4 regions of the Rhizobium aureum genome follow, and region 4 is predicted to be linked to each of the others. Evidence: predicted binding sites of a transcription regulator. Region 4 holds the regulator's gene; each other region holds the start of a gene.
What was found. Region 4 encodes PhoB, which activates phosphate uptake and scavenging genes when phosphate is short. Its sites were predicted from a motif close to TGTCATNNANCTGTCAT; they were not measured.
Positions count from the first base shown of each region.

Region 1 (3,061 bases), on a different contig from region 4:
GTGGCTACTATTACGATGCCAAGCGCAAGGGCCTGACAGATGTCGCCAACGGCAATTACTGATTTCATCAAGGCATTTTGAAAGCCGGCTTGGAACGGTTCAGCGTCTCATCGAAGCGCCGAACCGTCCGATCTCTTCGTCTTTGCCCAATTCCCGGCAAAACCGCGGCCAACGCTCCTGGACCCGCCCTAGTTCGAGGCCGGCTTTATCACATCCATGATCCGTTTCAGCAGGATCTGCGGCCGGTAGTCCGCCCAGGCCGGCGTCAATCCCATCCGCACGACAACGAGATTGGCGGACGGAACGATGGCTACCGTCTGGCCGTCGTGGCCGCTCATCCAGAACGTATCTGCGGGCAGACCGTATTGCGCATTCGAGCCGCCCGGACCTGCAAGCCAGGCCTGAACCTGAGAATAGACGCCTTCCGACGCCTTTGTCGGCGTGCGCATGGCGCCGACGAAACCCTCAGGAAGCAACCGATGCCCGTTCCAGACGCCGTCCTGAAGCAGGAACTGACCGAAACGCGCCCAGTCGCGAGCATTGGCGTAAAGATAGGAACTGCCAACAAAGGTCCCGCGCTCATCGGCCTCCAAAACGGCGCTGTACATGCCGAGCGGTCCGAAAAGCGCTTCTCGCGGATAGGAGATGGCGGTACTCAGATTGGGCAACCGATTCATCCAAAGGCGCGAAAGCAGGGTTGACGTACCGCTCGAATAGCTGAAGCGCTCGCCTGGCGCTGCGACCTGACGCGCACCGGCCGCAACGCTGGTCGTATCCGGATCGAGATAGAGCATGCGTGTCACATCGGACACGCTGCCATAGGACTCGTTGAAGACAAGACCGCTTTCCATGGCAAGGAGATCGCTGAGCTTGATGTTCCTGCGCTCGTCCGCGCTCCATTGCGGCAAAAGGTTTTGATCGTCGAAAGACATACGCCCCGCCAGCATCAGGCGACCGATGATGGCGGCATTGACGGTTTTCGTCATCGACCAGCCGATGAGAGGTGTCGCCTTGCTGAAGCCGTCGCCATAGGTCTCGGCGACGATATGCCCGTCCTTGACGACCACGATCGCCCGCATGGCCGGGCCGGCGAGATCCGGATTCGTGACGATATTGGCAAGCTTCGCCCCCTGCTCGTCCTGACCGACGTTGACCACATCCCCATCCGGCCATAACGCATCACTCTTCGGAGCCTTGATCTTGTTCAGGAAGACGGCACTGCGCGCTCCCTGCAAATCGCCGTCGGGAACCGTCGTACAGCCGAGCGCACCGCGATAAAGCGCATAATTGGGCGCAAACAAACCAAGGAAACGGGCGGTCACGACACCTTCGTCGCGATCGACGGAAACGCGGATGAGTTTCAGCGCAGGATTGCCGGGGGCCTGCACGTCTTCTTCCAGCACCTTGTCCGGATCGCGTTTTGCCACGAACGTGTTCGAGCAGACCATCTTTGCGGCATAGCCATCGCCAACCTTGAGCAATTCCGGCGGATAAAGGGAAAGCCAGACGGCTCCGCCGGCGACAATGATCAGCAGCAAAACAATAAGAGCCCCGATCACTCTCGATATCAAACGCATGTCACACGCCCTCCAAAAGGTACGTGGAGACAATCAGGAAACGCAGCAATATGAAAGGCCTATGATGATTGCGGCACCTTAAATATGTGCAAGGGTGCTTTTCCGCCTGATCTGCCAACAGCCCGCGTCATCAGACTGTAGCATTGCCGGGTTACACGCCCTGAACCTCACAAATTGGTGACAAGACTCAGATGACGGAATTCGCCCCGGATGCCGGTCTCCAAAAGAACCGGAAACTCAAGGACGCTCTCCTGCAGCATAAGGCGCTGTCCAAGGCCGGCCTCTCCGAGCGCCTCTTCGGAATGCTGTTCTCGGGCCTCGTCTATCCGCAAATCTGGGAGGATCCGGATGTCGACATGGAAGCGATGGAGCTTCAGCCGCATCACCGCATCGTCACCATCGGTTCCGGCGGCTGCAACATGCTCGCCTATCTCTCGCAGAACCCTGCCTCGATCGATGTCGTTGACCTGAACCGTCATCACATCGCACTCAACAAGCTGAAGCTCGCAGCCTTCCGCTTATTACCCGGCCATGCAGACCTGGTGCGCTTCTTCGGCACCCCGGGCGTTACCGCCAACAGCCAGGCCTACGACCAGTTCATCGCATCGCGCCTCGACGCGGCGACCTCCAGCTATTGGGACGGTCGCGACCTCTATGGCCGCCGCCGGATCACAGTCTTCAATCGCAATATCTACAAGACCGGCCTTCTCGGCCGCTTCATCGGCGCGGCCCATGTGCTGGCGCGCCTGAATGGCGTTCGTCTCGACAAGATGACGCAAGCCCGCACCATGCGCGAACAGCGCCAGTTCTTCGACGAAGAAATCGCTCCGATCTTTGATAAGCGGGCCGTTCGCTGGCTGCTTGGCCGCAAAAGCTCGCTCTTCGGTCTCGGCATTCCGCCGCAGCAATATGACGAACTCGCAAGCCTTGCAGGCGACGATTCCATTTCTGCCGTGCTGAAGCACCGTCTTGAAAAGCTCGCCTGTCATTTCCCGATGCGCGACAACTATTTTGCCTGGCAGGCGTTCGCGCGTCGCTACGCCGCCCAGCATCAGGGTCCACTGCCGACCTATCTCAAGCCGGAGCACTATGCCGCAATCCGCGCCAATGCCGACCGCGTCGACGTGCATCACGCCAATTTCACCGAGCTTCTGGCCTCGAAGCCGGCCGCCTCGCGCGATCGCTATGTCCTGCTTGATGCGCAGGACTGGATGACGGACGAGCAGCTCAACAGTCTCTGGGCCGAGATTACCCGTACGGCGCGCGAAGGCGCCCGCGTCATCTTCCGCACGGCCGCCGAAAAGAGCATCATCGAGGGTCGTCTTTCTCCAGCGATCCGCGACCAATGGGTCTATTTCGAGGAGCGTTCGCAGGAGCTCAATGCACGCGATCGCTCGGCCATCTACGGCGGCTTCCACATTTATGGAAAAAAAGCGTGAGCCAGGCGGATACGGGCATAGAAACCAGCGATAACAACCATGCCA
Region 1 covers NZ_JAQJCI010000019.1:69,354-72,414, forward strand. The annotation lists gene PH552_RS28400 (lytic transglycosylase domain-containing protein) at 1-62, shown strand, start outside; gene PH552_RS28405 (serine hydrolase domain-containing protein) at 189-1,577, opposite strand; gene PH552_RS28410 (BtaA family protein) at 1,769-3,016, shown strand; gene PH552_RS28415 (class I SAM-dependent methyltransferase) at 3,013-3,061, shown strand, end outside.
Region 1: PH552_RS28410 (BtaA family protein) is a predicted target of PhoB. The motif match lies at 1,703-1,719, and genes of this name have one in related genera.

Region 2 (3,061 bases), on a different contig from region 4:
ACGGCGAGGCCATTGGCCGGCGCATAGTGGTTGGCCGGGTCATGGCAGGTGGCGCAAGACATCTGGCCGCCACCGGACAGCGACGGATCGAAGAACAGCTTCTTGCCGAGCTGCGCCACCGCGCTCAGTGGCGCCTGTTCATCATAGCCATCGGTTGCCGAAGCACTGGCGGCCGGTTCGCTTGCCATGCCGACAGCCGCACCCGCAAGCGATAGGCCCGCGAGTGCGAGGAGCGGCAGGAGACGGTGGCTGATCTGAACGGGCATTCCGTCTCCCCTTTGGTTTTACGATGCCTGGTTGCCGGTCTTTGGATCGAGGATCAGCTTCGGCGCGTCACCCTTGGACCAGTCGAACATGGTGTTCAGCGAGCCCGAGAGCACATCGAAGGAGCCGCCGCCGAGGCGGGCGCCGGCCATCCAGTTGTCCTCGATGAAGCGCATGACGGAGGTCTGGTCCGTCAGCGTGTGATCGACGAAGTTGACCTTGGCGTAGGGTGAAATCACAAGCAGCGGCTGGCGCGTGCCGTAGCCGCAGCGTCCCTGCGCCGGCTGGCCATTGACGCCGGGGAGGGCGGTGCCGGTGGAGCAGCTGTCGCCACTCAGCACGTCATAGCCTTTGACCGGGATTTTCGACGGATTGACGACCGCATGGGCATGATCATACCAGCCATCGGAATCGTCGTAGAGGATAATGATGGCGGTGTCCTTCCAATCCGGCGAATTCTGCACGGTGTTGACTACCTCAGTTACGAATTCCTGTTCGTCGAGCGGATCGGAATAGCCGGCATGGCCGTCCTGATAGGCAGGTGCCTTCAGGAAGCTGACCGTCGGCATGTTGCCGTTCTTCAGCGCCGCATAGAAGTCGGTCATGTCGTACTGGTGGTTTGCCGCATCGGTCGTCCCGATCGCCGCCACCGAAGAGGGGCGCGCATGCGTCGGGTTGGCGGTCGAGGCATAATATTGGAACGGCTGGTGATGCGGAATGTAGTCGGCGTAGTTGACCTTGGTGATGGTCGACGTGGTCGCGCGCTTGCAACCTGTCGTGCCGTCCGGGTTGGTCAGCGACAGGTCGAAGCCACCCTCGAAGAAGCCCCAGGTGATCTTGTGATCGTTCAGCATGTCGCCGATGTTCTTGCCGTACATCAGCGCCGTCTGGCCGACCGAGCAGACGTCGCCGGTCGGGTCGAAATCGCTGATCGCGGTCCAGCCGCCATTGCCGTCAGGCACGATGCGGCCCTTGGAATAGGTGCCGTCGCTTTCCAGTGTGTAGCCGGGCGGCAGGATGGCGCCGTTGGTCTGGCCGGAAATCAGGTTCAGCGCGCCAGGGGTCGAGGGGCCGAAATTGGTGGAGAAGGAATTGTCGTTCAGCGCGTAATGCTGGGCATAATTCCAAAAGGCCGTGACGGTGTTGCCGTCATAATAGCCCATGACCTGCCCTTTGGTGCCGAAGGCACCGGCGGCACCCTTGGTGCCACGGCCGGTATTGGCTGGGAAAAGGTCCATAGCGAAGTTGTTGTAGGCGGCCTGTTCGGCGGTATAGCCGTGGTTCTGTGACTGGGTCGCCGCCTGCGTACGATCGAGCCGGAAGGGCGCCGCCGCATCGGCGCCGTTTGCCGTGTTGGTCTTGTTCGGGTTGTTGTCGAGAAGACCGGCATTGGCGAGCGTGTTGATATCGGTTGGCGTGTTGTCTGCCGCCTTGAATGCCGGTTCGCCATCGACATTCGCTGCCTTGGGATAGGTCGCGAAATAATGGTCGAAGGAGACGTTTTCCTGGAAGATCACGACAAGATGCTTGATGGGCGTCGCGGTATTCGGTGCCGGGCTTAGGTCAGTGGCACCGGCGGCGGAACAGAGCAAAACAAGGGTAAGCGCGCTGCCGGCGATAAGCGCGGCGCCACGTGAAAGACTGATCATCGTCATATCCTCTTCGAGTGGGGGCATTGCTCCGGCGCATTTGCGCCACGCCGGGCATAGAGAACCCTTTCGAGCTATCAATGGAGCATGACAGTTCCATGAAGGGTGACGGGCAGGCGATTCAGCCGTTGATATCGCATCTTCGGCAAGCACTTGATTCTGCTGTGCTGGATGCGGAACGGTACGAGTCGCCTGTCTGGAGCGTTTACGGTGCTACCTTATGTCACGGACTGCCTGCGGTTGTTTCCTCACCCGCTCTCGTGCTTCGAGACGGCCCTTCGGGCCTCCTCAGCACGAGGGCCGATTTGCGCGCCTCGCCACGGAACTTGCTTCACCTCATGGTGAGGTGCAGCGCCGTTAAGCGCGGCGAAAACGACGATGCCTTGAACCAGGAGGTGGCCACAGTCCCAGCTGAAATCAGATATTCTGATCCATCGTCTCAGCCGGGATCTCGTCGGCGCGATGGATGCGCACGACCACGGCAGGCACGCCTGCGACGGTGCAGTGCGGCGGCACGGGTTTGACCACGACGCTGCCCGCGGCAACCTTGCTGAAGGCGCCAACTTCGATATTGCCGAGGATCTTGGCGCCGGCGCCGATCATCACGCCGTGACGGATCTTCGGGTGACGGTCGCCGCTCTCCTTGCCGGTGCCGCCGAGCGTGACGTTCTGCAGGATGGAAACCTCATCCTCTATCACGGCAGTTTCGCCGATGACGATGCCGGAGCCATGGTCGAGCATGATCGAGGTGCCGATCTTCGCGGCCGGATGGATATCCGGGCCAAAGACGAGCGAGACGAGATTGGAGAGCCAGCTCGCAATTTCCTTGCGGCCTTCCGTCCAGAGCGCATGGGCGATGCGGTGCGTCTGCAGGGCATGAAAACCCTTCAAGTTCAGAAGAGCATGCAGGTAGGTTGTGCAGGCGGGGTCGCGGGTTCGCACCGCGACAAGATCCGCTTCCGTTGCTTGCAGGATGGCGGGATATCGCCTCAGTACGTCGGATAGCAGAGAAAGCATGTCGCCGTGCTCGATCCTGACGACGCAAAGCCTAGCGGCCAATACGTTGGCAAGGCTTTCGGCCTCGGAGTTTCCGGCAAGCAATTGCGCCTGCAGCAGCGGCGCAAGCGTCGGCTCGCGCGCCGCCAGTT
Region 2 covers NZ_JAQJCI010000014.1:51,804-54,864, reverse strand. The annotation lists gene PH552_RS25080 (cytochrome-c peroxidase) at 1-266, opposite strand, end outside; gene PH552_RS25075 (phospholipase C) at 285-1,913, opposite strand; gene cysE (serine O-acetyltransferase) at 2,331-3,061, opposite strand, start outside.
Region 2: PH552_RS25075 (phospholipase C) is a predicted target of PhoB. The motif match lies at 2,001-2,017, and genes of this name have one in related genera.

Region 3 (3,061 bases), on a different contig from region 4:
TCTTCTTCCTGATCGAGCAGATATTGCAGCGGCGTATTGGAAACGATGCCGCCATCCCAATAATATTCACCTTCGATGCGGATGGCCGGCAAGGCCGGCGGCAGCGCGCCGCTCGCCATGATGTGCTCAGGGCCAATGCGGATATTGTCGGTGTCGAAATAGACGAAATTGCCGGTGCGGACATTCACCGCGCCGACGCTGAAACGCTTCTTGCCATCGTTCAAAAGGTCGAAATCGATCAGCATCTCCAATGTCTTCTTCAGCTCCGCCGAATCGTAGAAGCTCGTCGCGCCTTCGGCGCCCGGCAATTCGAGCCATGGATTAGGAAAGCGCGGCTTGAAGAAGCCTGGCTGGCCCATGGTCATCGTCATCCACGAGCTGGTGCGATTACGGATATCGCGGAAGAAATCGCCTTCGGGCGTATAGGCCCAGATCTTGCGGCCGGAGATGATCTGCCAGAACTGTTCAAGACGCTGCAGGCGCCGGCTTGGTTCGTTGCCGGCGATAATGGCGGCATTGACCGCGCCGATCGACACACCCGAAAGCCAGGTCGGCTCGCATCCGGCTTCGGCAAGCGCCTGGTAGACGCCGGCCTGATAGGCGCCGAGCGCGCCGCCGCCCTGAAAGACCAGGGCGACGCGATCATATTGAGCGGCAATTTCCGGGATGGTCGGGGCTGCGGCCTTGGTGTTTCGTTCAAGCACGGTCCGTCTCCACTAAGGTCTAACAATGAGGCTTTCAGTTACCTGCGCTCGGCGAGATAGTCGTGAACGACTTCGCCAAGCCCAAGCGTCAGATCGGCAGTGAAATGAACCGCCGAAACCACTTCCAGCACAGGCAGCCGCGCCACGTCGGCCATGACATGCGGCCTGAGATCGAGAGCAGCGGGCGAGGTCCAGGCTTCCTTGATCGTGATATCGGTCAGATAGTAGCGCACGAGCTCGCAGATGCGCGGGGTCGCATCGACATGCGGCACGATCTTGATCAGGAAATTCGGCTCCGAGAGGGCGGACAAAAGCGGTCCTTGCTCGATCGGCTTGTGCTTGTAACCCATCGTTCCGGTCGCGCAGAGAACGCTGCCGTAATGCAGCGTGCCGACGATGACCTCGCCCTCGTTGACGATCTTCGGACTGGCAAGCTTCTTCGGAAAGCCCCAGATTTCGCGGCCGCCGGTGATCGGCGCATCGTCATCGAGATACATGGAGTGGACATAGCCGCCCCGCTGCCCGCGATATCGCACGGGGATGACCTGTCCGGTCTCGGTATAGTCGCCGAAACCAGTGGAATCGGGCATGCGGATGAATTCGTATTTCACCAGCGGCTCGTCGATTTCGAGCGGCTCCGGCACGACAGCCTCAAGCGCCTCGCGCGTGGTGCGGTAGGTGATGATGATATATTCGCGATCGAAGAATCGGTAGGGTCCCGGGGGATAGGAAGGGTTGGTCAGCGGCATAGCATAGGCATGCTTCAGAATGTCTTCGACCTTCATCTTATGTCCGTCGTTGGAGGAAATCGCCGGGCGCCGGAGCGAAAACTTGCACGGTTGCATGACAGTGAAGTGTCAGCTGCCAAATGGTTGCGCGGGAGCGGACCGGCCACTGTTATCAAAGCGACATATCCGGCTGGCAGTGTGCGCTCATCCTGAGCATTTCCCCTTACCCAACCATGTCAAAGCGATCGCGGGAGTAGCCTAATGGGTTCGTTGATTTCGAAGAATGCGCTGGTCACCGGTTCGACGAGCGGTATCGGCCTTGCGATCGCCCGCGCCTTTGCCGCCGAAGGCGCGAATGTAACGATCAACGGCCTCGGCGATGCCGATGCGATCGAAAAGGAACGGGCTGCCATCGAAGCCGATTTCGGCGTGCAATGCCGCTACTCCGGCGCCAACATGATGAATGGCGAAGAAGTGACATCAATGGTGCGCGAAGCCGAGGAGGCCTTCGGCAGCCTCGATATCCTCGTCAATAATGCCGGCATCCAGTTCGTGGCCCCGATCGAGGAGTTTCCCGACGACAAATGGGAAGCGATCATCCGCATCAACCTGCTTGCCGCCTTCTACGCCATCAAGGCAGCCATTCCCGGCATGAAGGCACGCAAATGGGGCCGCATCATCAACACGTCCTCGGCACACGCACTGGTCGCCTCGCCTTTCAAGTCCGCCTATGTCTCGGCCAAGCACGGGATCACCGGCCTCACGAAGACCATCGCGCTCGAAGCCGCGCAGGACGGCGTGACCGTCAACTCCATCGCACCCGGCTATGTCTGGACGCCGCTCGTCGAGAAGCAGATCCCCGAGACGATGAAGGCGCGCAACATGACGGAGGAGCAGGTCAAGCACGATGTGCTGCTCGCCGCCCAGCCAACGAAGGAATTCGTGACCGTCGACGAAGTGGCCGCCATCGCCGTCTTCCTCTGCGGCGACGCCGCCAAGCAGATTACCGGCACGACGCTTTCCGTCGACGGCGGCTGGACCGCTGAGTAATGCCGAAACCATAGCCGGCGCAGGTTCGAAAACCGCGCCGGCTTTCTGTGGCTATAGGCCACAGCATCAACATGAAAACAGAGCAGGAGGCGCATAATGACTGATGAAACCCAGGATCCGCTCAGCCGCATCAAGGATGAGATCGTCGACAGCTTCGACGAAGAGCTGGAGATGCAGCTTGAAGAGGACCGGCTGGACGAATTGGTCGCAGAAGGCCTTATCGGCGAAGGCGAAACGGCGCTGGACCGCCGTGTCTATTTCCGCGAACTCTTCCGCCTCCAGCACGAGCTGGTGCGCCTGCAGGATTGGGTGCAGTACAAGAAACTCAAGGTCGTCGTGCTGTTCGAGGGCCGCGATTCCGCCGGCAAGGGCGGCGCCATCAAGCGTGTCACGCAGCGCCTCAATCCGCGCGTCTGCCGCGTGGTCGCACTGCCGGCTCCGACCGAGCGCGAGCGGCACCAATGGTATTTCCAGCGCTATGCCGCCCACCTGCCGACGGCTGGCGAAATGGTGCTGTTCGACCGCAGCTGGTATAACCGCGCCGGCGTCGAGCGCGTCATGGGCTTCTGCTCGCCGGAG
Region 3 covers NZ_JAQJCI010000006.1:17,977-21,037, reverse strand. The annotation lists gene PH552_RS16305 (patatin-like phospholipase family protein) at 1-704, opposite strand, end outside; gene PH552_RS16300 (acetoacetate decarboxylase) at 743-1,489, opposite strand; gene PH552_RS16295 (3-hydroxybutyrate dehydrogenase) at 1,694-2,482, shown strand; gene ppk2 (polyphosphate kinase 2) at 2,579-3,061, shown strand, end outside.
Region 3: PH552_RS16300 (acetoacetate decarboxylase) is a predicted target of PhoB. The motif match lies at 1,548-1,564, and genes of this name have one in related genera.

Region 4 (3,061 bases):
TCATGGGCCGTTTTGGTTGATGATATCAAGCGCGCGGCCCCTTTCACACAGTTCACCTTGAGGATAGAAAAATGGTCTCCACACACATTCTCTCTGCCTATGACGAAGACCTGAAGTTCCTGACGCGCCGTATTGCGGAAATGGGCGGCCTGGCCGAGCAGATGGTCAGCGACAGCGTACGCGCATTGGTCCAAAGCGATGCTGCCCTTGCGCAGAAGGTCATCTCCGACGACGTCGTTCTCGACCATGCCGAGCGCGAAGTCGGCGACAAGGCGATCGTCACCATCGCCCGCCGTCAGCCGATGGCAGCCGACCTTCGTGAAATCATGGGATCGATCCGCATCGCTTCCGATCTGGAGCGCGTCGGCGATCTCGGCAAGAACACCGCCAAGCGCGTCATCGCCGTGCAGGGCACCGGCGTTCCGCGCCGTCTCGCCCGCGGCATCGAACACCTTTCCGAATTGGCACTGAGCCAGCTCAAGGAAGTTCTGGATGTCTACGCCACCCGTTCGCCCGACAAGGCCGTATCGATCCGTGAGCGCGACGAGGAAATCGACGCCATGTACACCTCGCTCTTCCGCGAGATGCTGACCTACATGATGGAAGATCCGCGCAACATCACCACCTGCACGCATCTTCTCTTCTGCGCCAAGAACATCGAGCGCATCGGCGACCATGCCACCAACATCGCCGAGACGATCTATTACATGGCGACCGGCGCTCAGCCCGAAGGCGAGCGTCCGAAGGATGATACCGCCAATACCGTCGGCGCGGTGACGGAATAATCTGGAAGTGAAGAAAGGAGACCATAAGCGCATGGTTCCGAGAGTTGCTGTTGTAGAAGACGAGGAAGCGCTCAGCGTTCTGCTGCGCTACAATCTTGAGGCCGAAGGCTTCGAGGTCGACACGATCCTAAGAGGCGATGAGGCTGAGCTGCGTCTCCAGGAGCGCATCCCCGATCTCCTGATCCTCGACTGGATGCTCCCCGGCGTATCGGGCATAGAGCTCTGCCGCCGGCTGCGCATGCGGCCGGAGACGGAGCGCCTGCCGATCATCATGCTGACGGCCCGCGGCGAGGAAAGCGAGCGCGTGCGCGGGCTTTCGACCGGCGCGGACGACTATGTCGTCAAGCCGTTCTCGACGCCGGAGCTGATGGCCCGCGTCAAGGCGATGCTGCGGCGTGCCCGTCCGGAGGTGCTCTCCACGGTGCTGCGTTGCGGCGATATCGAGCTCGATCGCGAAACTCATCGCGTTCACCGCAAGAGCCGCGAAGTGCGGCTGGGGCCGACGGAATTCCGCCTGCTGGAATTCCTGATGTCCTCGCCCGGCCGCGTCTTCTCGCGCTCGCAGCTGCTCGACGGCGTCTGGGGTCACGATATCTATGTCGACGAACGCACGGTCGACGTCCATGTCGGCCGCCTGCGCAAGGCGCTCAATTTCTCCAATATGCAGGATGTCATCCGTACCGTTCGCGGCGCGGGCTATTCCATGGAAGCCTGAGCGGCTTGCCGCTCGGGTATCAACATTACAGCTCCACGCGTCTTTCAAGACGCGTTAAGGTCGCTGTAACATCTTGAAATGCTGCATAATTTTCTCTTAAATCGATTCCGGTTTAAGGAATTATGCAGGAGCGGCGGAAATAGAAAAACGGGCCTCGAGGGGCCTGTTGCTCTTTGTCTTGCTGTCACTTTCAGCCGTTGTTGCGCCGGCGGTCATGCACTGGCTGGTAGGCCATGCGCTGATGATAGGTGCAGTAGGGCGACGAATCCGGGCTGTCATTGCCGCAGAAGTGGAAATCGTCCTTCAGCGGATCGCCGACCGGCCATTTGCAGGTGCGCTCCGTCAGCTCCGTCAGGCCGAGGCGGCGGGAGATCGGAACGACGACGTTCGCAGCCGGGCGATACTGGATTTCGTTGACGGAATCGACCTCGATCTCTTCCTTCAGCATGGTTACGCCCTGCTGGCGGGTGACGACCGTCCGTGTTGCAACGCGCGATCCGTAGCTCGTGGCGCGGGGTGCTGCAGCACTGCGCTTCGGCGTGCGCGTCGCGGTTGCCGTGCCGCCGGCCTTCGCTCGGCCGGGAAGGTTCAGGCGATGTACCTTGCCGATAACGGCATTACGGCTCACGCCACCGAGCTGCGCAGCGATCTGGCTGGCGCTCAACCCTTCGGACCATAGCTTTTTCAGCTTCTCGACGCGTTCGTCTGTCCAATTCATGCCCTGTCTCCGCTGTCGCGTTTCCGATGGCAGAATCCCTCACCATTGCCTCGCATGGGAACGAGGCGCGAAACGCTCTAAAATTGTGGTGACTAGTTCCGCCGCATGCAGTCTAGCAATTGCTTTTTAACCTAGTGTGAGGCTGACTCCGTGACAAGAGTCGCGGGAATCTTGAGGAATCGATTTCGAGGTTTTCCCCAACTTGCTGCCCCGGCGTGGCATTTCTGCAATAGGAGCCGCCGAAGCCGTCTCTTTTGCCGGCAAGCGCTTTCTCGCACCTGCTAAAACGGCAGTTTTGTTGACATCGCGGTGCAAAACATCAATAGTGCCCAGGCCGCCGCAAGGCGGCATTTTTGATTTTTTCGGGCCCGTTTCATCAAATGGAAGCGATCGGTCCTTAAAGTTGTGATCAGGAGACATGGCCATGGCCGAGACCACGCCGCTTTACGACACCTACCTGCGCGCTCCGCTGCGGTTCGAGCGAGGCGAGGGCGTCTGGCTGGTTACCGAAAACGGCGAGCGCTATCTCGATTTCGCAGCCGGCGTGGCAGTCAATTCGCTGGGTCATGCCCATCCTCATCTGGTCGCCGAATTGAAGGCGCAGGCCGACAAGGTCTGGCACCTGTCCAACCTCTATGAAGTACCGGGCCAGGAAAAGCTGTCGAAGCGTCTGACGGAAGTGACATTCGCCGACAAGGTGTTCTTCACCAATTCGGGCGCGGAGGCGCTGGAATGTGCCATCAAGACGGCGCGGCGCTATCAGTTTGCCAAGGGGCATCCCGAAAAGTTCCATATCATCACCTTCGAAGGCGCCTTCCACGGCCGCACCATCGCGACGATCGC
Region 4 covers NZ_JAQJCI010000009.1:123,244-126,304, forward strand. The annotation lists gene pstB (phosphate ABC transporter ATP-binding protein PstB) at 1-20, shown strand, start outside; gene phoU (phosphate signaling complex protein PhoU) at 72-785, shown strand; gene phoB (phosphate regulon transcriptional regulator PhoB) at 817-1,500, shown strand; gene PH552_RS20890 (GcrA family cell cycle regulator) at 1,691-2,218, opposite strand; gene PH552_RS20895 (hypothetical protein) at 2,345-2,638, opposite strand; gene PH552_RS20900 (aspartate aminotransferase family protein) at 2,643-3,061, shown strand, end outside.